Linked DNA regions of Shimia isoporae. Each later gene encodes a partner of the first gene's protein in a complex. Links are inferred from orthologs where the notes say so. Each region holds a gene or a part of one and is shown on either strand. Other genes may lie near its edges. The genes, in order: BXY66_RS15945 and dapF.

Evidence for each region.
Region 2: the proteins of BXY66_RS15945 (region 1) and dapF are in contact, whole or in part, in a solved structure (PDB 5YGU), measured with the Escherichia coli proteins. The link is inferred for Shimia isoporae from one-to-one orthologs.

The regions. Positions count from the first base shown.
Region 1 is NZ_SMGR01000003.1:321,735-332,314, reverse strand. Bases 4,411-7,270 are described here. They hold BXY66_RS15945 (RNA pyrophosphohydrolase), read left to right. Parts: upstream 4,411-5,529; coding sequence 5,530-6,012; downstream 6,013-7,270. Other genes in these bases: BXY66_RS15935 (ArnT family glycosyltransferase), read right to left, coding at 6,702-7,270; BXY66_RS15940 (phosphatase PAP2 family protein), read right to left, coding at 6,016-6,714; BXY66_RS15950 (S41 family peptidase), read left to right, coding at 4,411-5,382. In the rest of the region: BXY66_RS15965 (hypothetical protein), read left to right, coding at 1-1,284; gpmI (2,3-bisphosphoglycerate-independent phosphoglycerate mutase), read left to right, coding at 1,379-2,899; BXY66_RS15955 (murein hydrolase activator EnvC family protein), read left to right, coding at 2,932-4,044; more of BXY66_RS15950, read left to right, coding at 4,048-4,410; more of BXY66_RS15935, read right to left, coding at 7,271-8,156; BXY66_RS15930 (lipid-A-disaccharide synthase N-terminal domain-containing protein), read right to left, coding at 8,143-8,454; BXY66_RS15925 (glycosyltransferase family 2 protein), read right to left, coding at 8,454-9,221; BXY66_RS20715 (hypothetical protein), read left to right, coding at 9,666-9,788; BXY66_RS15915 (hypothetical protein), read right to left, coding at 10,032-10,349. UniProt on the Escherichia coli protein: Master regulator of 5'-end-dependent mRNA decay.
Region 2 is NZ_SMGR01000002.1:315,174-325,839, reverse strand. What follows is about bases 3,402-6,347. They hold dapF (diaminopimelate epimerase), read right to left. Parts: upstream 5,325-6,347; coding sequence 4,479-5,324; downstream 3,402-4,478. Other genes in these bases: BXY66_RS13090 (DEAD/DEAH box helicase), read right to left, coding at 5,855-6,347; mtaB (tRNA (N(6)-L-threonylcarbamoyladenosine(37)-C(2))-methylthiotransferase MtaB), read right to left, coding at 3,402-4,482. Also shown: fdhF (formate dehydrogenase subunit alpha), read left to right, coding at 1-586; BXY66_RS13125 (DoxX family protein), read left to right, coding at 859-1,227; BXY66_RS13120 (glutathione S-transferase), read right to left, coding at 1,228-1,842; BXY66_RS13115 (FMN-binding negative transcriptional regulator), read right to left, coding at 1,846-2,481; BXY66_RS13110 (glutathione S-transferase), read right to left, coding at 2,576-3,223; more of mtaB, read right to left, coding at 3,220-3,401; more of BXY66_RS13090, read right to left, coding at 6,348-7,879; BXY66_RS13085 (MarR family winged helix-turn-helix transcriptional regulator), read left to right, coding at 8,137-8,622; BXY66_RS13080 (efflux RND transporter periplasmic adaptor subunit), read left to right, coding at 8,619-9,659; BXY66_RS13075 (efflux RND transporter permease subunit), read left to right, coding at 9,669-10,666. UniProt on the Escherichia coli protein: Involved in the succinylase branch of the L-lysine biosynthesis and in the biosynthesis of the pentapeptide incorporated in the peptidoglycan moiety. Catalyzes the stereoinversion of LL-2,6-diaminopimelate (L,L-DAP) to meso-diaminopimelate (meso-DAP).

The DNA.
Region 1 (10,580 bases):
GAGGATGGTGAATTAACGGATCGCAACAATGCGGCGCTGGTGCAGATCAACGGTGTACGTGATCGCTTGCGCGTCCTGCTGGTGTCCGGCGAACCCCATCAAGGTGCGCGGACATGGCGCAATCTTCTCAAGTCCGACGCGTCAGTGGATCTCGTGCATTTCACGATTCTGCGCCCACCAGAGAAACAGGACGGTGTTCCGGTTGCAGAGTTGTCTTTGATCGCGTTCCCGACACGCGAATTGTTCATGGAAAAGATCGACGATTTCGATCTGATCATCTTTGACCGGTACCAGCGGCGGGGCATATTGCCCGCGCTGTATCTGGACAATGTGCGGGAGTACATTCACAAAGGCGGCGCGGTTCTGATCGCAGCAGGGCCTGACTATGCAACTGCCGACAGCATTTATCGCGGCCCATTGGCGCGCATCCTGCCGGGTGAACCGACCGCACGCGTGATGGATCAGAGATTTGTTCCGACTGTATCAGACGTGGGCGCGCGACATCCGGTGACGGCGGGGCTTCCCAATGCCGGCAATTGGGGCGCTTGGTTGCGACAAGTCGAAGTGACGCCGGTAGAGGGTGGCGATGTCCTGATGACAGGCGCTGAGGACAGTCCTCTTCTGGTTCTGAACCGTGTGGAAGAAGGGCGGGTCGCTTTGCTTGCGTCTGATCATGCCTGGCTTTGGGCACGCGGATATGACGGTGGTGGCCCGCAACTTGAGATGTTGCGGCGGCTGGCGCACTGGATGATGGGCGAGCCCGAGCTTGAGGAAGAGGCCCTGTGGGCGGATGCGACAGGGCAGAGTATGCGCATTGTGCGGCGCTCACTGGAAGAGGATGTGGGCGAAGTGTCGGTTACAGCGCCCACAGGTGAAGTGGTTTCATTGCCATTGGAGCAGGTGTCACCCGGACGGTTTGAAGCTGCCTTTGAAGGCGCGGAAATCGGACTTTATCGGTTGGAGAACGGAGACAAGTCGGCAGTCATTGGTCTTGGTCCTTCGGCACCGAAAGAGTTCGAAAAGACACTTGCGAGTGCCGATGCCCTGGAGCCGGTTCTGGAGGCCACGAATGGTGGTGCCCGCGCACTGGAAGATGGTGTGCCTGCGGTACGTGAGGTTCGGGCAGGACGACCTGCAATGGGACGCGGCTGGATCGGGATCACACCGCGCGGTGCCTATGAGACGCTGGATGTAGCGCGCACTCCGCTCCTACCCGCTTGGGCGGTGTTGCTTGTCGCATCTCTGTTCATCGTTGCGGGTTGGCTTAGGGAAGGGCGTCGATAGCCGGGGCCGTGTACGTTGGGCTTTGCTCTAAAAACCTGTTCCCCCTGCGGCATGCACGCGGTAGAACGGCGCAGAGCAGTAATTGGAGCCAAAGATGACACCGCCCAAACCCGTTGTTTTGTGCATTCTGGATGGGTGGGGCGTCTCCGAAGACACCACTGCCAACGCGCCGTTTCTTGCCGCGACCCCGAACTTTGATGCGATGATGGCTGAGTGTCCGAATGCGACCCTGATCACCCATGGTCCAGACGTTGGTCTGCCAAGCGGTCAGATGGGCAACTCCGAAGTCGGACACACGAATATTGGCGCGGGTCGGGTTGTCGCCATGGATCTTGGCCAGATTGATCTCGCAATTGAAGATGGCTCGTTTTTTGAAAACGTCGCGTTGCAGGCATTCATCGCAAAGATGAAGGAAACAGGCGGCACGGCGCACCTCATGGGGGTGATCTCCGATGGTGGCGTGCACGGGCATTTGACTCATGTGCTGGCGGCCATCAGAGCAGCGACGGATGCGGGTGTTCCTGTGGCGCTGCATGCGATCACCGACGGGCGGGATGTGGCACCGAAGTCAGCTTTGGAGTTTATCGAGACGCTTGATGCGGGCATGCCTGACGGTGCGCGGGTCGCAACGCTTACAGGTCGTTACTTTGCGATGGATCGTGACAACCGCTGGGAGCGCGTCAGCAAGGCGTTTGATGCCTGGGTTTCTGGCGAGGGTCGCACGGCCAGCTCTGCGGGGGAAGCTGTTCAGGCAGGATATGACCGTGGTGAGAGCGACGAGTTTGTCGAGGCAACTGTGATCGGTGACTACGCAGGTGCGCAGGACGGCGATGGGTTTTTCTGTCTGAACTTCAGAGCGGATCGGGCGCGCGAGATACTGGCCGCATTGGCGCAGCCTGGTTTTGATGCATTCGACGTTACTGCGCGACCCGAATGGGCGGCGGTTCTGGGTATGGTGGATTATTCCGAAAAGCATAACACCTACATGACAACGGCTTACCCGAAGCAGGAGATCTCCAATACTTTGGGTGAGTGGGTCGCAAAGGCAGGCAAGACACAGTTCCGACTGGCCGAGACCGAAAAATACCCGCATGTGACGTTTTTTCTGAACGGTGGAGAAGAGACCCCGTCGGAAGGCGAGGACAGGTTCATGCCGAAATCGCCGAAAGTGGCGACCTATGACTTGCAGCCCGAAATGTCGTCAGTCGAAGTGACGGAGCAGTTCGTTGCTGCAATTGAGCAGGGTTATGATCTGATCGTCACAAACTATGCCAACCCGGATATGGTTGGGCACACTGGCAGTCTTGAAGCTGCCATGGCGGCCTGTGCTGCAGTGGACGAAGGGCTCGGCAAGGTACGGGCAGCTTTGGACGCGGCAGGTGGTGCGATGATTGTGACCGCGGATCACGGTAACTGCGAAACCATGGTTGATCCCGACACCGGTGGTCCGCACACTGCTCACACGCTGAATCCCGTGCCAGTCATTCTTGTAAACGGGCCAGATGGCGCAGGGTTGCGTCAGGGCCGTCTGGCGGATCTTGCGCCGACATTGCTTGAATTGATGGGTTTGGAGCAGCCCGCCGAAATGACCGGAGAAAGCCTGATCACGCGATGAGATGCCCTGCGCTTTTGCTGACGCTAGCGGTCATGACCGCGTTGATGGCGGCACCGGGTCGGACGGAAACCGATCCGGCCGGAGCCGCCCGCGCTGCGGCGGAGCAGTTGGAAGCCGCGTCGGTAGCGTTGTCTAAAGCCAAGGGCAGTCGCGATCGTGTGAAATCTCTGACGGGCGTTGTGCATGCTTACGAAGCCGGGTTGACGGCGCTTCGGGCCGGGTTGCGCCGAGCAGCGATCAGAGAGGCGCAGCTTAGCAAGCAGCTCAAGTCCCAAGAGGTAGAGATTGCGCGGCTTCTGGGTGTGCTTCAGACGATGGGGCAGGACCCGTCGCCGGTGATGTTGTTGCATCCTGAAGGACCCGCAGGAACCGCACGTGCCGGAATGATCTTGGCGGATGTGACACCGGCTCTTGAAGCCAAGGCAGCGTCAGTGCGTCGCGACCTTGAGGAAGTGACAATTCTGCGCAGCCTGCAGGAAGGCGCGGCAGAGACGCTGCAAGAGGGGCTTGCCGGAGCACAAAGAGCGCGACAGGAACTGTCAAAGGCGATGGCAGACCGTACAGACCTGCCGATGCGCTTTACGGAAGACCCCGTGCAAACAGCATTGTTGATTGCCTCCACGGAGACTCTTGAGGGCTTTGCCAGCGCACTCGTGGATTTGCAGGTTGAAGGCATGTCAGAGATTGATCTGCCTGATGTCACCGGCCGCAAGGGAGCCCTGGCGTTGCCGGTCGAAGCGCGCATTCTGCGCCGTGCAGGTGAGGCTGATGCGGCAGGCATCGTGCGTCCCGGGCTGGTCCTGGCTACCCGTCCAAATGCGCTTGTGACGGCGCCGACGGCCGCCACGATCCGATACCGCGGTCCGCTGCTGGACTATGGCAATGTTATGATTCTCGAGCCACAGCCGGGTTACCTTTTCGTGCTGGCGGGCCTCGCTCAGGTCTATGGCAGCGTGGGAGAGGTGGTGCCCGAAGGCACTCCGGTAGGTTTGATGGGCGGAAATGACCCTGAAGTTGGTGCCATCCTGTCACAGTCGAGTGAAGGCACTGGTCAGGACCGCACAGAAACGCTCTATATAGAAGTGAGAGAGGGCAAATCGCCCGTGGACCCGGAAACGTGGTTCAAAACGAACAAGGATGGATGACACATGAAGAAGTTTGTCGCTGCGGCCGCGACTGGCGCGCTTGCCGGCCTGTTGGTCACGACACAGGTGGCAGGTCCGCTGCTAGCCGAAGAAAACGAGCGCAAGGCGAGCGTCTATGAACAGCTTGATCTGTTTGGCGACATCTTCGAACGCATCCGCGTGCAATATGTCGAAGAAGTGGACGAAGGCGATCTGATCGAAGCGGCCATCAATGGTATGCTGACGTCACTTGACCCGCATAGTTCGTACCTCTCGCCGGATGATGCAGAAGACATGCGTGTTCAGACACGCGGTGAGTTCGGCGGTCTTGGCATTGAGGTCACGCAGGAAGAAGGCTTTGTGAAGGTCGTGTCCCCGATCGACGACACGCCTGCGGATGCGGCCGGTATCGAGGCCGGAGACTTTATCACTCACGTGGACGGCGAGAGCGTTTTGGGCCTGACGCTGGATCAGGCGGTCGAAATGATGCGCGGCCCGGTGGGCAGCGAGATCGTGATCACCGTTGCGCGCGAAGGTGAGGCCGAACCGTTTGATGTGACCATTGTCCGCGACACCATCAAGCTGACTGCGGTGCGGTCTCGGACAGTTGGCGAAAGCGTCGTGTTGCGTGTGACCACTTTCAACGATCAAACCACACCGAACCTTGAAGCGGGCTTTGCCAAACAGGTTGAAGAGCTAGGCGGCATGGAGAATGTGAACGGGATCGTGCTCGATCTGCGTAACAATCCGGGTGGTTTGTTGACGCAAGCTATCAAGGTCTCCGACAGCTTCCTTGAAAAAGGCGAAATCGTTTCGACCCGCGGGCGCAACCCGCAGGACGGTGAGCGTTACAACGCGGAACCGGGTGATCTGGCCGAAGGTAAGCCGATTGTGGTTCTGATCAACGGCGGTTCGGCCTCGGCTTCCGAGATTGTGGCCGGTGCGCTGCAGGATCACCGCCGCGCCATTGTTGTAGGTACCAAGAGCTTCGGCAAAGGCTCCGTTCAGACCGTGATGCCGCTTCGGGGTGACGGTGCGATGCGTCTGACGACCGCGCGTTACTACACGCCATCGGGCCGCTCTATTCAGGCGCTGGGCGTGAGCCCTGATATCGTGGTGGAGCAACCGCGCCGCGCTCCGGAGACGGAAGAGGAAGAAGATACTTCGCGTCGTTTCAATGGTGAAGCGGATCTGCGCGGCAGCCTGAACAACGACAGCCTGACAGATGACGAGCGCCGCCAAATCGAAGAGGATCGCACCAAGGCCGAAGAAGCCGCCAAGTTGCGCGAAGAGGATTACCAGCTGGCCTATGCTCTGGACATTCTCAAAGGCCTCTCCGCGCTTGGACCCACGGAATAAGGCTCTGACAATTTTATTTGAGGGCGTCCCGTTCGGGGCGCCCTTTGTTTTGTTGGGGAGCCTACTTGCGAGGTTTCCCAGACAAGGTGCGATTGCACCTGCCCCGGTGATTGGCTAGGACGAACTTACGCCACAAGGAGACCTGCCATGACGCCAGAAGAGATCGCCAAGCTGCCTTATCGCCGCAATGTCGGTGTGATGCTGGTGAATTCCGAGGGCCATGCCTTTGTTGGGCAGCGGCTTGATAGCGAGGTGCCAGCCTGGCAAATGCCACAAGGCGGCATCGACAAGGGCGAAACCCCACGCGATGCGGCGCTCCGCGAGCTTGAAGAGGAGACCGGTGTCTCTCCTGATTTGGTGACGGTTGAAGCAGAAAGCGAAGGATGGGTGGCTTATGATCTGCCACATGACATCGTTCCGCGTATCTGGAAAGGTCGCTATCGCGGGCAGGAACAGAAGTGGTTTTTGTTCCGTTTCCACGGGGACGACAGCCAGATCAACATCGAAGTTGACCATCAAGAGTTTTCGGAATGGCGGTGGTTGCCAACCGGTGATCTGGTGGCAAATATCGTTCCGTTCAAACGGGCTGTATACGAGCAGGTGCTGTCGGAGTTCGCCGACAAGCTGTAACGCTCAGAAGAGTTTGAGCGTTCGGTAGCGTTTGAGCTGAAGCAGTCCCAGAGCGATCATTGTTACAAAGAGAACGGCAAAGACCGTGTCTGACAAGAAATGTCGCCCCATCACCACACGCAGGCTCAAACCGGCGGCCGTCACCGCAAAGGCCGCAAGTGTGACGAAGCGGGTGTATCGTGCCGGCGCCGAGTTGCGCACGACGAGCAGAACGGTGATCAGGAGAGCCGTCACACCTGATCCTTCGCCGGATACGAACGAACAGTTTTTTTCGCATTGATCCGAGATTTCGAAGGCGCGAGAGAACGTCAGGTTGCCTCCGAACTCTTCGACGGTCGAAGGGCGCGCGCGTCCGGAATGGCTTTTGAGGATCACATCCACCAGCAGCATTGGGCCGAGCACATAGGTTAGCGTTGCAACTTCCCAAACCTTGTTCAAAACGGGCGTTGTCGAGCGGAAGGTTTTGGTGAAAACCAGAGCACCAAAAGCCAGCAGAAACGTGAGAATTATGAGTTTCCAGATGAACTCTCGCAGGTGTTTCACAAACTCGATGTGGGCCAGCCAGAAGCCGTACTCAGGATCGTAAAACAGACCGGTGAACCAGAGATCGAGGCCAGGCCAGATTGCGAACACCATAGCCAGAATGGCCGTGAGGATCACACAGCTTTGCAGGGCTCGGGCGTTTGCATTCAGCGCAGGCATGCGGCGTCCACAATGTAGGCTGGGATGGGAACATTGGTCCATGTTCCCACTTCTTGAGCCAGGTCTGCAACAGGTTCAACGGCTGTGCCTTTGCACGTTAGCTTTTCCGCATATCCGACATAGAGCACCTTACCTTCAAGCGACTTGGGCAGGGCTTTCTTTTGGGCGTAGTAGTGCTTTGGCGCCCCTTTGTGCGGGCGCGAATAGAGTGCGAAGTCTCGGTCTGCCCCAGTGAAAAACAGATCGGCTAAAATGCCGCGATTGTTGGCGACAATTGTGCTCAGACCGTTGTGCTCTGCCAGTTCAAAGGCGTCACGGCTTAGGCCGGCAATATTGACATAGCGTTTGGCAAAAGGTTGACCGTCGTCGCCTTTGATCGCCATCGGAAATGCAACGAGAAAGGAGATAACGAGCACAACGGCGATGTTGATGCCGAACCCGATTTTCAACCAACGACTGCTGTCACGCTCCAACGCCCAGAGAATGGCAACGATGGTTGCCGGTGGAATGGCCGCAAATGCCCAGTTGGCATAGGCGCGGCTGAGCAGAGCTTGTGTGAGGACGATCAGCCAGACAGGGATGGAGAACCACAAAAGTGCACGACGCCGGCTGGGCGCGGGTGCACGCAGCGCGATGAGCCAGAACACCATAAAGACCGGTCCGAAGACCGCAAACTGTGAGGCCGCGAATTCCGCAAGGCTGCCGAAGTTCAGGCTTGGCCCCGCACTTTCTTCCTTGATCCAGCCAACGTTGTCCATTGTGTGGGAGACCGTTGTGAGGTCGTTGGCGATGTTCCAGACGATATTCGGGCTTGCCGAGATCAGGAAGCCAGCAAGGAACAAAAGCAAATGCCGGCCCGATGGGCGCATAGCGGGGTGAATTGCATAGGCGATTGCCGCACCGGGCAAGAAGTAGATTGCCGCGTACTTTGACATGAAGGCCAGGCCGAGGAGCAATCCGCCAGCCAAGGCGTGTATCGGTTTGCCACCTTCGCAAACCCTCCAGTAGAGCACCAACGCGCCGACAAGGAACGGCGCCATAATGGTGTCGGTGGACATGAGGAAGCTGCCAACAGTTACGATAGGCAGGCTTAGGTAAGCCATTGCCACCCACAGTGCCGCGCGTCGGTTCTCAGGCATCAGGGACTGTGCCCAAACGCCCAGCAGTAGCGCGGTTGCGCCATGAAAAAGAGGGGCCGGCAAACGAACTGAAAATGCGCTTCTGTGGGCGGCCAGTTCGTCAAACAACCGCAAAACCCAACCGATCATGGGCGGTTTGGAATAATATCCCAGATCGAGGTTTTGCCCCCAGACCCAGTACTGGGATTCATCTACATAAAGATCGGTCGGACTGATCCAGAGGAGCAGCACCCGTGCCAACGTCACGATTCCCACTGCGACTAGCAGAGGGCGCCAATTTCCGAGGGTGTCAGGCTGCACCATCTTCGCGCTTTTCCTTGTGAATCAGCCAAAGGTTTCGTGTGTAGACCACGATACCGAATGACTGTCCAAGAATGAAAACCGGATCTTGCCGATAAACCGCATAGGTAAACAGGATCAGCGCACCTGCGATTGAGAAGTACCAAAACGCCAGAGGCACGGTGGAGCGGCGCGCGCGCTCGGATGCGATCCACTGCACCAGAAAGCGACCGGTGAACATCAATTGGCCAAAGAGACCGAAAGCCACCCACCAGAATTCCACCCAGTTGTTCACTTTGAGAAAGGAAAGGAGAGAGTCCATTATTTGGTGCTTTCTGTTCCGGGGGTAATTTCCAAAGCCCGGGCCTTTTTGCGGCGGCGGATAAGCCAGGCGACGCCAAAGAGGTCCACAAGGCCAACAAGCGCGCGCTGGAAATTGGAGTAGTTGGACCGCCCCGCCCCGCGCTGTCGATGGGTTACGTCAACATGGGCGACGCTGTATCCGTTCATTGAAAACAGGGCCGGCAAATAGCGGTGCATGTGGTCGAAATAGGGAAGGTCAAGAAAGGCCTCCCGTTTAAATGCCTTCAACCCACACCCGGTGTCTCGGGTTTTGTCTTTCAAGATAAACGAACGGATTGCGTTTGCGGCTTTGGAAGCCAGTTTTTTGGACAGGGTATCCTGACGATTAACGCGTTGTCCCGCTACGAGGCCAAGATCATCAGACGCATCAGGCGCCAGTAACGGGGCCACAAGATTGGGGAGCTCGAGGGGCGGATTTTGGCCGTCGCCATCAAGCGTACAAACAATCCGGCCGCGGGCCGCACGGGTGCCGGAATGAACTGCGGCGCTCTGCCCGCCGGAGGTCGGGTGGCTAAGCAGTCGAAGGTTTGGCATATCCGTCGTCATGGCTTTTACAACCTCGGGCGAGCCATCATCGGACCCGTCATCGACGATGATGATCTCTATCGCTTCCGCATGTCCCTCAAATGCGGTTTGAATATCGCGGATCAACTCGGGAAGGTTGCCCTTCTCGTTTTTGGCCGGAACAACAACAGAGATGGTGGGGGAAGTCGCAGGATCGGACATACGGCACCTAGGTTCTGGATTGACGGGATATTGTACCCCGAGCGGAGGTTCCGTTCCTTCAATCCTTTTCGGTGCGGTACGTCAAGGGCAGGGAACGCGACAGCTTTGTGACGCGAGACCCGTTAACGGCAGGTTTTCATAGCGTTTCTGCGGTTCCAACAAAGCTGCATGACAACAGCTTTGTGCATCGCTAGAAAGAGGTCGACGGCCCCGTGGCTCAACTGGATAGAGCAGCCCCCTCCTAAGGGGCAGGTTATAGGTTCGAATCCTATCGGGGTCGCCATAATCCCTTGAAAAATTAGCAAAAAATCCCGATTTTATCGATTTGTGAAATGCACGATTTGCCGTGCAATGCGCAGAAATGCGAAACAATGCGCAAATTTGCTGTGCGGCGCGAAACCAAATTGGCACAAAATTGACACAGATGGCCAATCCGTGCGGCGCATGGGAATGCCCGAGGATGCCAACACCCACCGCAAACCCGTGCCGCGGATGGTGCGGCTGATCCATGCATATCTGGACGGATACCGGCACAGCGATTGTCCGGATGGTGGATCTGGGGCATGAAAGATGAAACTTCACTGGACCAGAAACCAGAGCGGCGCTTATCGCGCGCACAACGGCGCAGCCACCTTCACAGTACGAAAAGCAAATGGCGAATGGCTTATGGAGGCAAAACGAAAGGATGGCGGATTGGTCTGGAAATCCCACAGACTAATGAGAGAAGCCAAAAAGTCAGCCTCGGAAATCGCTGCCAGTGCAGGATGGCACAAAATTTAATTGAAGCCCCAAGATAACCTGGGGCTTTTCCTATTGGCACGTCACAGCGGCATAGGTGGTGGCTTCCTGATTGCGCACAGTTTCACGCGCCACCTTACAGCCCGTCACCGCCTCAATGGCCGCCACATTGGCCTGGGGCAATGTCATATCGCGCCCCGTCAGCACTTCCCCCATTTTCGGATCATTCGGGCCGGCCAGGTAGACGCCTGGGCCAAGGCTCGGCCGCTCGACCACAAAGAACGCGCGACCGGCAATGTCGGTGGTTTGGGCGTCTGGATAGTAATCGGTCATTTGCGTGCAGGCGGTCACGGCCGAGGCGGCCAGGGTCAGGGAAAACAATTTGCGCATTGTGAAATCTTTCTAAATCAATCAGCGTCCAAAATGCGCAGTCAGCAGCACGTGGGCAAGCCCGCAGACACAAACGCCGGTACATTTGACACAAAATTAGCACAACCTGCGCCTCTGAACGGTTGAAACGTAATGAAAACATATACTTATGGATAAATCCTTGCCCCTCCTAAGGGGCAGGTTATAGGTTCGAATCCTATCGGGGTCGCCAACACATCATCAACGAAAACA
Region 2 (10,666 bases), on another replicon or contig:
TCCCAAGGAAGTTTTTGCGGAAATGAAGCTCAACATGGGCTCTTTGGACAACATCACTTGGGAGCGCCTTGAAGGTGAGGCGGTAACCTATCCGTCACTCAGCCCGGAAGACCCCGGTCAGGCGATCGTGTTTGGCGATGGTTTCCCGCGAGAGAACAAGCGTGCACGGTTCACGCCTGCATCGGTGATCCCACCGGACGAAACGCCGGATTCGGACTATCCGTTTGTCCTGATCACCGGGCGTCAGTTGGAGCATTGGCACACTGGCTCCATGACACGCCGCGCCAGCACGCTTGATGCGCTGGAACCTGAAGCCAACTGTTCCTTGCATCCGTCCACTCTGCGGAAACTTGGGGTCGAACCGGGTGAATACATATCGCTCTCGACCCGCCGTGGGTCGGTCACGGTGATGGCGCGCGCCGATCGGGCCGTGGCACCAGACAACGTGTTTTTGCCGTTTGCCTATGTTGAAGCCGCAGCCAATATCCTGACCAATGCAGCGCTTGATCCTTATGGCAAGATTCCCGAGTTCAAGTTCTCGGCGGTGCGTGTTGAAAAGGCTCAAACGCCGGTCGCAGCTGAATGAAATGAACTCCGGTGGTGAGGCGATTGCGGCGCTTCGCCACCGGAGTCCCCTTTAGCTACGGGTAACCCCTTAACCACAGCCAAAGCTGCGTCCGGCGACAGAGAGCGCGCCGGACATAAATAGCCGTAGTGGATTTACCCGCCTCTGCAAAGTATTTTATTTGAGTCGCGAATTAATTTGCGGCCTAAGGTCGTGCGCGCGGGCGCGACTACGGTGTTGTTTGCACGAAAAATGCGACACAGTAGTCTTTGCACAGGACCGGAGGTATGCACATGTTGATCATTGTTGGACTTTTGTCCGCGTTCTTTCTGTTTGCGAGTTCCATCAAAATCTTTGGCTGGCAGCAAAAGATTTTCGAGATCCAACTCGAGATGTTCCATACCTACGGATTAAACCGCGCGATTATGCGCATTGTTGGCCTTGCCGAATTGTTCGGAGCGGCGGCGATATGGTTCCAAGGAAGCATTCTCGGGCCAATGGGGGCAGCGGCCCTTTTGGGAACTTCGCTTGGTGCGATCGCTTGTCACCTTTGGTTTGACACCTGGAGGCAAGGTGTGCCGGCGATGATTACCGGCACCCTGTCCGCAATTGTCTTGTGGAGTGGGCGCGAACTGGTCTGCGACTTCCTTGGCATCATCTGATCAGTCGGAGGGGAAGGTGGTGACCATGCTCTCGCGTTGTGCAAAGTCGTCATACCACGCGGCCAGAGCATCGCGGCCATTGCGCCAATTCCGATCATCGTGCCGGAAGTCGAGATAGCCAAGAGCGCAGCCCACTGCGATTTGTCCCATATCAAGCGGACCGTGTAGGTGGCTCATCCAGCGGTCGTTCAGCGCATCCAGCGCGCCTGCAACTTTCCCCCACTGGGACTCCAGCCAGTCTCCAAAGACGATTTCTTCCGGGCGTAGACGCTTTTCATAGACCATCAGTACCGCGGACTCGAGAATACCGTCAGCGGTGGCTTCAATCGTGAGAACGTCCCAGAGCCGATCTTCCGGATAAAGGTCTGCGCCAGCGCGGGCCACAAGGTAGCGACAAATCACACGGCTATCATAGATCGCCGGACCGTCCGGACGCACGAGTGCGGGAATTTTTCCAAGTGGGTTCGCTGCGGCCGCTTCGTCCGCAGTGGACAAAGCAGTTGTGTGCACACGCACGAGATCGACGTCTGCGACCTGCTCGGTTTCCGCCAAGGTTACACGAACCTTGCGTACAAAGGGCGAGGCAGGGGAATGGATCAGTTGAAGGCGGGACATCGGTCAATCCTTTTTTGGTTCTGAAAAAGGCGAGTGCATCAACGCGGCAAGCTCGCGGGTTTGGGTGCCAATAGACTGCGCGGCCATGTGGGTCGCTGCGGCGTGGCGAGCCTCCACAGGCTTATTCTGGCCAAGTTTCCACGTGCTTTGCACGTCGTCAATGCGCAGGCGAAACGGTTGGATCATGCGCAGCATTCGGTCGAACGTTTCTGGGGTCATCTTGTCACGCGTCCAGGCAGGTTTGGGCAGGAGTTGCGCTTCGAAATGAGCAGAAAGACGGTCGAGAAGCGCTGGCATCTCACTTTGTGGCAGTTGTTCCAGCGAGCCGGTCAGGTGAACCGCAACGTAGTTCCAAGTCGGAACCTGATCGTCGATTTCATACCAGTCCGGGCTGACGTAGCTGTCGGGACCGCTGACGGCCAGTTTGGCAGCCTTGGCTGTTGTAAGGAGGCGCGCCATAGGGTTGGACCGAACGAGATGCAGGTCGGCAGAGCTGCCATCTTCGCTCAAAAGGAAAGGGACATGCGAGATGAGAGGCGGGCCCTCTGTCGACAGCGCAAGAACGCCAAAACCACGTGAGCGGGCAAACGCCAGGCTTTGTTCCAATTCGGTTGTGCGAAAAGCTGGGTTCGGGTGCATGCGCGGCTCTTTTGATCAAATTCGCGCGGATCGTGCCGCGTGCGCGCACCTATGGCAACCGGCTTTTGCTGATGTGGCACTTCATAAAGCCTTATCAGTCCCCAGGTGCGGCAATCGTACCTTTGAATATTGTCGGCGCGTCGCCCTCGGTCCATTTGGGGAGTTTCGGCATGATGCTCGAAAACAGGTCGCTTTGAAGGAAGGCCTCAAGCCAGCCAGTCAGGTTTGGTCCCGCATCTGCGTCAAAGCGGGCTTTGTTGATGAACGCAAATTGCCGCACAAAAGGAAGTATTGCCATGTCCGCAAGTGTCGGTTTTGGCCCGTATAGAAAACCGCGTGCAAGTTGTGCTTCCAGACCGGTCAGAAAGACCATCGCGCGGGCGCGGCTTTCTTCAGGATCAAGGTCAGGGTAACGGGTGTGATACTTTGTCTGGTCAAGAGCCTTCTTGAACGGTCCATCCGCTTCGTCAATCAGCCCATAGCCTGCTTCGGGCATGTTCAGCCAACCGTCAGGGTCGTTTTGCCGAAGCGCCCAAGTCATTATGTCGAGGCTTTCATCCGTGACTTCGCCGTAGTCGTCGAGGCAAGGGGCTGTCCCGCTGGGCGAGGCTTCCAGAAAGGCAGGAGCTTTGTCGCGCAGCACGATTTCTCGCAGTTCCACTTCAACATCGGCCACGGACACTGCCAATCTTGCCCGCATTGCATAAGGGCAGCGACGGAAGCTGTAGAGGATCGGGGTCATGCCACCAGTTGTGTGCCACGCAGGTCCACAATGGATGCGGTCACAATGGCACCTTCGGTCTGGGCGGTGTCGAAAGTCACTTCGGTGAATTGCTCGGTACGTCCCATGTGCGGGTTCTCCATCAGGATATGATGGGTCTTGCCAAGCTGAGCCTTAAGGTGGCGCGCGACCTGTGTTGCGCCGGCGCCTCGCAAGCGCGCTGCGCGCTCCTTAATGATCTTGCCGTTTACCTGCATCGGAATTTTGGCCGCCGGCGTGCCTTCGCGCTTGGAATAGGGGAAAACATGCAGCCAGGTCAGGTCGCACTCTGAAACAAGTTTCAGCGAGTTTTCGAAATGCGCATCGGTTTCGGTCGGAAAGCCGGCGATAATGTCAGCACCAAATGTCATATCGGGACGCAGTTTCTTGGCGTCTTCACAGAAGCGGATTGCATCGTCGCGCAGGTGGCGGCGTTTCATGCGCTTCAGGATCAGGTCGTCCCCGTGTTGCAGGGACAAATGCAGATGCGGCATCAGGCGCGGTTCGGTCGCGATGGCCAGCATCAGGTTTTCGTCCACTTCGATGCTGTCAATTGAGCTGATGCGCAGGCGCGGCAGATCGGGTACCAGTCTGAGAATGCGCATCACGAGATCGCCCAGCTTTGGCGTGGCCGGAAGGTCGGCGCCCCAGCTGGTTAGATCCACACCAGTCAATACAACCTCGTTGAAGCCTTTATCGACCAGGCGCTTGATCTGATCCACCACGACACCCGCGGGCACAGAACGAGAATTGCCACGGCCGTAGGGAATGATGCAGAACGTACAACGGTGATCACACCCGTTTTGAACTTGCACATACGCGCGCGAGCGCGTGCCGAAGCCGTCGATCAAATGACCAGCGGTTTCTGTTACCGACATAATGTCGTCGACCATGACTTTCTCGGTCTGGCCAATAAAGTCAGCGGCCATGCCTTGCCACGTCGCCGGGTTCATTTTCTCGGTGTTGCCGATAACCTTGTCGACCTCGCCCATGGCGGCGAATGTTTCCGGTTCTGTCTGCGCGGCGCAACCAGTTACGATGATGTTCGCGTCGGGGTTTTCGCGGCGCAGGCGGCGGATTTCCTGACGGGATTTGCGAACGGCTTCGGCGGTTACGGCGCATGTGTTCACGATGACAGCGTTTTCCAGACCGGCAGATTGCGCCATGTCCTTCATTGCTTCGGATTCGTAGGAATTCAGGCGGCATCCCAGAGTAGTGAATTTTGGTGGGGCTGCTGTCATTTCGCGCGCTCCAGAAACGCAGCGCTGAAGGTGCCACTCATCACGTGCTCGGTTTGCCCCGTCATCCAGACGCCATCCTCGCGCCAGTCGATCCAAATGGTGCCGCCGTCGAGTTCGATCCGCACTTTGCGGTCAGTCAGGCCACGGCGGTGCGCCGCGACGGCGGTGGCGCAACTGGACGAGCCCGACGCTAGGGTAATGCCCACACCGCGTTCCCAAACCCGCATCCGAATGTGGTTTTCGCCGATGATCTGCGCGACCTGCACATTGGTGCGTTCCGGATACAGCGCATGGTGTTCATGTCGCGCGCCGAACTCGGACAGGTCGACGGCCTCTGCGTTTTCCACAAAAAAAGTACAGTGCGGATTGCCCATACCGGTTGCGGTCGGCCCGCCGTCTATCGGCAGTTCCAGTGTGTCCATTTCGCGGGCCAGCGGGATTTCGTCCCACAGAAGCTGAGGTTGCCCCATGTTCACCGAGGTGAGGTCATTTCCAGCGTCCCGCGCATAGAGCGTGCCGCGATCGGTGGTCAAAGTTAGGTTGCTTGTCCCCGACTCATCCATCAGATGGCGTGCAATACAGCGGGTGGCGTTGCCGCATGCTGCGGAGGTCGAGCCGTCCGCGTTGTAAAACACCAGATGCGCATCCGCCGAGCTGGAGGTCTCGATCACTGCAAGCTGATCGAATCCAACGCCTTTGTGGCGATCCGCAATTGCCGTGATTTGCTTCTCGGTGAGGTTGAATGCGCGCGTGCGACCATCAACAACGACAAAATCGTTGCCCAAACCGTGCATTTTCATAAACGGCATTGTGGTGTTCGCGCGTGTGTTCATTGGGCGCATATACGCTTGTTGAAGATCGGATTCCAGTGGCGTGCATTTTTTCTTGAGAATCGGCTTGACCGCCCCCCGCGCAAAGCATAGTAACCGCGCCACAGAGAGTGGGCCGTTAGCTCAGTTGGTAGAGCAACTGACTTTTAATCAGTGGGTCATAGGTTCGAATCCTATACGGCTCACCACTCCACCCAAATTGATATAAGCCTCCTAAAATGCGTCCGCGCAGGTGGTGACGTTGTGGTGCCGTTGCGAAGTGCGACTTAGCGGGCACAGTATGCGAGCTCATGAGCGTTTCGGGGTCGTGCATGAGCAGAGTGTTCGGCTCAGGTCATGGAACCAGTGCCCTTGGATCCGACGCAGCGCCTTAATCCAACTTTTGAAAACGCGCTCTACAGTGACAGTTGTAACGTAGCTTCGCCGGCTTGTTTCCCTTGGACTTCTTGGCGTCGCAGGTCTCCAAGTTTCAGTTTGGCAAGTTCGGTGAGCCGGAAAAAGCGAAGCCGCGCAAGTGGATGCGCGGCTCTGGCAGTTTGTCTTTATTTCTTGGAAGAAGGTTTGCCCTTGCCTGTCTTGGCTGCGGCGCGGCGGGCTTTGTTCTTCTTGCTGTTCGGTTTGCCCACTGGCGGTGGTGGACCTTTCGGTTTGTCGCCTGATTTCGCGCGGCGTGGAGCAGCGTCGCCACCTTTGGCCTTGTTTGCCGTAGCGGATTTGTGGGCTTTGGGTTTGCCCTGCGTGTCCTCGGATCTGGGTTTGTCAAACTTCGGTTTGACAGGTTTGCCGCCTTTTGAAACCGGTTTGGGTTTGCGCGCACGGGGAGCAGGAGCATCGTTCCAGTCGATTGGCGCGCTTTCTTGTTTCGGGCCGTCCATGACCTCTGGCTTTGTGCGCGGCTTGTCGAACTTTGGTTTGTCGCCGCGTGGTTTGTCGAACTTCGGTTTGCCTCTACCTCGATGGGGTGGCTTGCCGGGCTTTCCGCCTCGCAGACGCTCCAGCTTGGGGGCTTCGGCCAGTTGTGTCAGAGTGGCACCGTGTTCTACTTTTCCCTCTGGACCAACGGCAGAAAGAAAGGCTGGAACGCTGGTTTCCAGAATTTGCACGTAGGTTTCATTACTCTGAATTCGGATCGCGCCGATATCACTGCGTCCCAAACCGCCGTAGCTGCACAGCATCGGCAAAAGGCGTCGCGGGTCGTGTCCGGCTTCGCGTCCGCCGGAGATCGCGAACCAGATTGAAGCACCGAATTCCTTACGAGGCTCTGGTTTGGTGTTGACGTCGGTGAGCTCTTCGGGTGCCGTCCGGATTGTGCCGAGCAGGCGCAAATAGCCCGCCGCCATCTGTTCAGGCGTAAAGGCGTCAAGCATCGCTGCGACGGTGGATTGACTGCTCTCTGGTATCGCTTCCTGCCACGCAGGGTCCGCAAACAAGCGATCCATGTCACGCGCTTTGACTTCGTCCGCTGACGGGGCTCCACCCCATTCCGCCTTAAGCTTCGCCATTCCGAGGATGCGCTGGGCTTTCTTGTTGGACTTGCGGTTCACGATGAGAGCACTGACGCCCTTGCGTCCCGCGCGACCCGTCCGCCCAGAGCGGTGCAGCAGGGTCTCATGGTTGTTTGGCAGTTCGGCGTGCACAACCAAATCAAGGTTAGGCAAGTCGATTCCGCGGGCAGCGACGTCGGTCGCCACACAGACCTGTGCACGACCGTCGCGCATTGCCTGAAGCGCATGAGTGCGTTCGGATTGAGACAGTTCTCCGGACAGGGCAACCACGTTGAAACCACGGTTGGACAGGCGGGTTGTCAGACGGTTCACCATGGCTCGCGTGTTGGCAAAAACGATAGCGTTGGGTGCTTCGTAGTAACGCAGGGTGTTGATCACCGCATTGTCGACGTCGCGGTCCGCAACTTTCATGGCGCGGTATTCGATGTCAGCGTGCTGACCTTCCTGTGCTTTGGCGATAACCCGCTCTGCGTCGCGTTGATAGTTTTTGGCCAGCCCAAGGATGGCGTTCGGCACCGTGGCGGAAAACAGCAGTGTTTGACGCTCTTCCGGCGCTTCCCCAAGAATGAACTCGAGGTCTTCTCGAAAACCGAGGTCGAGCATTTCGTCCGCTTCATCCAGCACGACGGCGCGGATATCCGAAAGGTCGATGGCGCCCCGGCTGATGTGATCCCGCAGTCGGCCGGGCGTCGCCACTACAATGTGGGCACCCCGAGCAAGCGCGCGGCGTTCGTCACGCATATCCATGCCACCCACACAGGATGCCATCTCGACTCCGGCTTTGGCATAAAGCCAGCCGAGTTCGCGTTTGACCTGAAGGGCCAATTCTCGGGTGGGGGCGATCACAAGTGCCAGAGGCGCAGCTGGCGCCGCGAATGTCTCTAGATCCTGAAGGATGGTCGGGGCAATGGCGAGGCCAAAGCCCAACGTCTTGCCTGATCCGGTCTGTGCCGAAACGAGAAGGTCGCGGCCTTCAAGATCTGGGTCCAATACAGCGGTCTGAACTGGCGTCAACGAGTCATAGCCGCGCTCTTCGAGCGCGTTTTGCAGGGCAGTTTTCAAAGTGTCTCTTTCTCTCTCAGGAGTGTGCTGTTCTTTGACTGGCATCCCCTTTCGCCGTCGAATGCGGCGTTCCTATGCACGAGAAAGAACAAGAAGTGCTGCACCTATCCGATCTCTGGCAGGTTGTATAGGGGCCAGGAAATGTGGCGAATTCGTATATTTTTCGTAAAAAATGAACCGAGGAGTTCACTTGCCTCTTGAAAAAGGCTATCCGTGCGTTAACTGGATATTTCAATTTGTGAAGCATTGGGGGTTCTATGTCTCAGAATCTGACCACAGACCGGCACGCTTTGCCTCGCGACTTCTCCGATGAAGTGCGGGCTGTCATTGGGGCGTTCGCTATAGTCCGAAAGATGGAAAACCTCATGGAAGAGGAGGCATTTTCGGTCAATCTCACCAAACAGGAGCGACGCATGGTTCTGTTTCTGGATCCACCGCGTCGTATGGGCGAACTGGCTAAATGGATGGGGGCGCTTCCATCGAGTGTTACGGCAATGGCCGATTCTCTCGCAGACCGCGGTCTACTGGTTCGTCAACGTGATCCTCAGGATGGGCGGGCATGGCAGCTTGCGCTGACTGACTCCGGTCGCGACGCGCGAGATGAAACCTTCGAAAAGGTCGAGAAAATCTTCCGTACGGAATCCAACCTCACGGGCAAAGAAATCCGGACCTATGCAGATCTGGCGATCAAAGCGCTGCCAGATGATTTTTTTACAGATGAAACGGGTGAGGACCCCAAATGAAGTTTCTGAAATGTCTGGCGCTGGCCGCCTCGGTGGCGGCTGCGCCTGCTTTTGCAGACGAGCCACTCAAACCGGTCAAGCTGATGGAAATCCAATCTGGCCAAACCGCTTTCGAGCGGCAATTTTTTGGTCAGGTGAAGGCACGTCAGTCCGTAGATCTCGCGTTTCAAGTTGGTGGTCAGATCGTCGACTTCCCGGTGACCGAGGGGCTACGGATCAAACAAGGCGACATAATCGCCAAGTTGGACCAGGAACCCTTTGAGTTGCAGCTTAGTCAGGCGCGTTTGCAGAAGTCGCAGGCCGATCGGACCGTTGATCGTTTGGAAAAGCTCAAGGGCAACACCGTAAGCCAGGTTGCCATTGATGATGCCGAAACGCAGGCCGGGCTCTCGGAAATTGCGGTAAGCAATGCGGAATGGTCCCTGCGCCACGCCACACTTCGGGCACCTTTTGACGCGCTAATCTCCAGCCGAAATGTCGAGCTTTATACGACGGTGGGCGCCGGCAGCCCGGTGGTGCGCCTTCATGATCTGAGTGAGCTGCGGATCGAAGTGGATGTGCCGGAAATTCTGTTTCAGACAGCCGGAAACACCGGCGACAACATAGAAATCTTCGCGCGGTTTCCCGGGCTGACAGAAACCTATCCGTTGGACATTCGCGAGTACGACGCAGAAACATCCAACATTGGACAGACCTTCCGTATCACCTTTGGTCTACAGCCGCCAAAGGAGCGTGTCGTGCTGCCGGGCTCGTCCGTGACGGTCACGGTTCGTGCTTTGGAGCCTGCCAAAACCGTTGAGGTTCCGATGTCCGCTATTGTTGTGAATGACGCTGGCGACACGGGTGTTATGCGCTTTGATCCCAAGGGCGGCGACACCGGACATGTTCGGTTTGTGCCTGTCGTGATCGAACCCTCCGAAACAGGTCAGGTGCGTGTTCTTGAAGGTGTCGAAGATGGCATGGAGATTGTGGTCGCTGGCGGCGGTGCTCTGAACGAAGGACAGAACGTGCGCCGCTTTGTCGGCTTCGGAAACTGAGGCTGACCCATGAACATTGCACGCATGTCTATTGAGCGGCCGATTTACACTTGGCTGATCATTCTGGTGTTTCTGGTTGGCGGTATTCTCGGCTTTCTGAACCTGGGCCGTCTGGAAGATCCCGCTTTCACCATTAAACAGGCCGTTGTGACCACCAACTACGCTGGAGCGACTGCGGAGCAGGTCGCGACCGAGGTCAGCGAGCCGTTGGAAAGCGCCATACAAAAAATGGGCGAAGTGGACCGGATTACGTCGATCAACAGTCCGGGCCAGTCGATGATCGAGGTGCACATCAAATCGACGGTCAACGGCGATGAGCTTCCGGAAATCTGGACAAGACTGCGCGCAAAAATGCGGGATGCTGCCAGAGCGCTGCCGCAGGGTGTGGCGCAGCCTTATGTGAACGACAGTTTCGGCGATGTGTTTGGTTTGTTCTATGCGATTACCGCCGAGGGTTTCAGCGACGCGGAAAAGCACGAACTGGCGACCTATTTGCGACGTGAATTGCGCACGGTGAAAGGTGTTGCAGATGTAGAGGTCAAGGGGTTGCCCGAAGAGGCGATATACATCGAGCCGAATCTTGCCCTTTCCGTGAATCAGAACGTGTCGATTGAGGCGATTGCGAACGCAATCGCCACATCTGATAGCGTAACACCGGCAGGTACGTTGACCACTGAGAGCGCCCGCACCCGGATCATGACTCCGGACGGCAGTGATACAGTAGATGCCATTCAAGGCCTTTCCGTCGGATCAGGCGGCAAAGTCGTCAACCTGATCGATACGAGCCGTGTGTTCCGCGACCGGAAGGCCAATCCCGGCCAGATCATTCGCCACAATGGTGTCGAAGCATTCACACTTGGTGTGGCGGGCCTTAGCACCGAAAACATTGTCGAAGTCGGCAAACGCGTTGATGCCAAGTTGGCAACAATGCAAGCGGACATTCCGGCGGGTGTGGAACTGCATCCCGTCTACCAGCAGCATGTCGTGGTCGAAAAAGCGTCCAACGA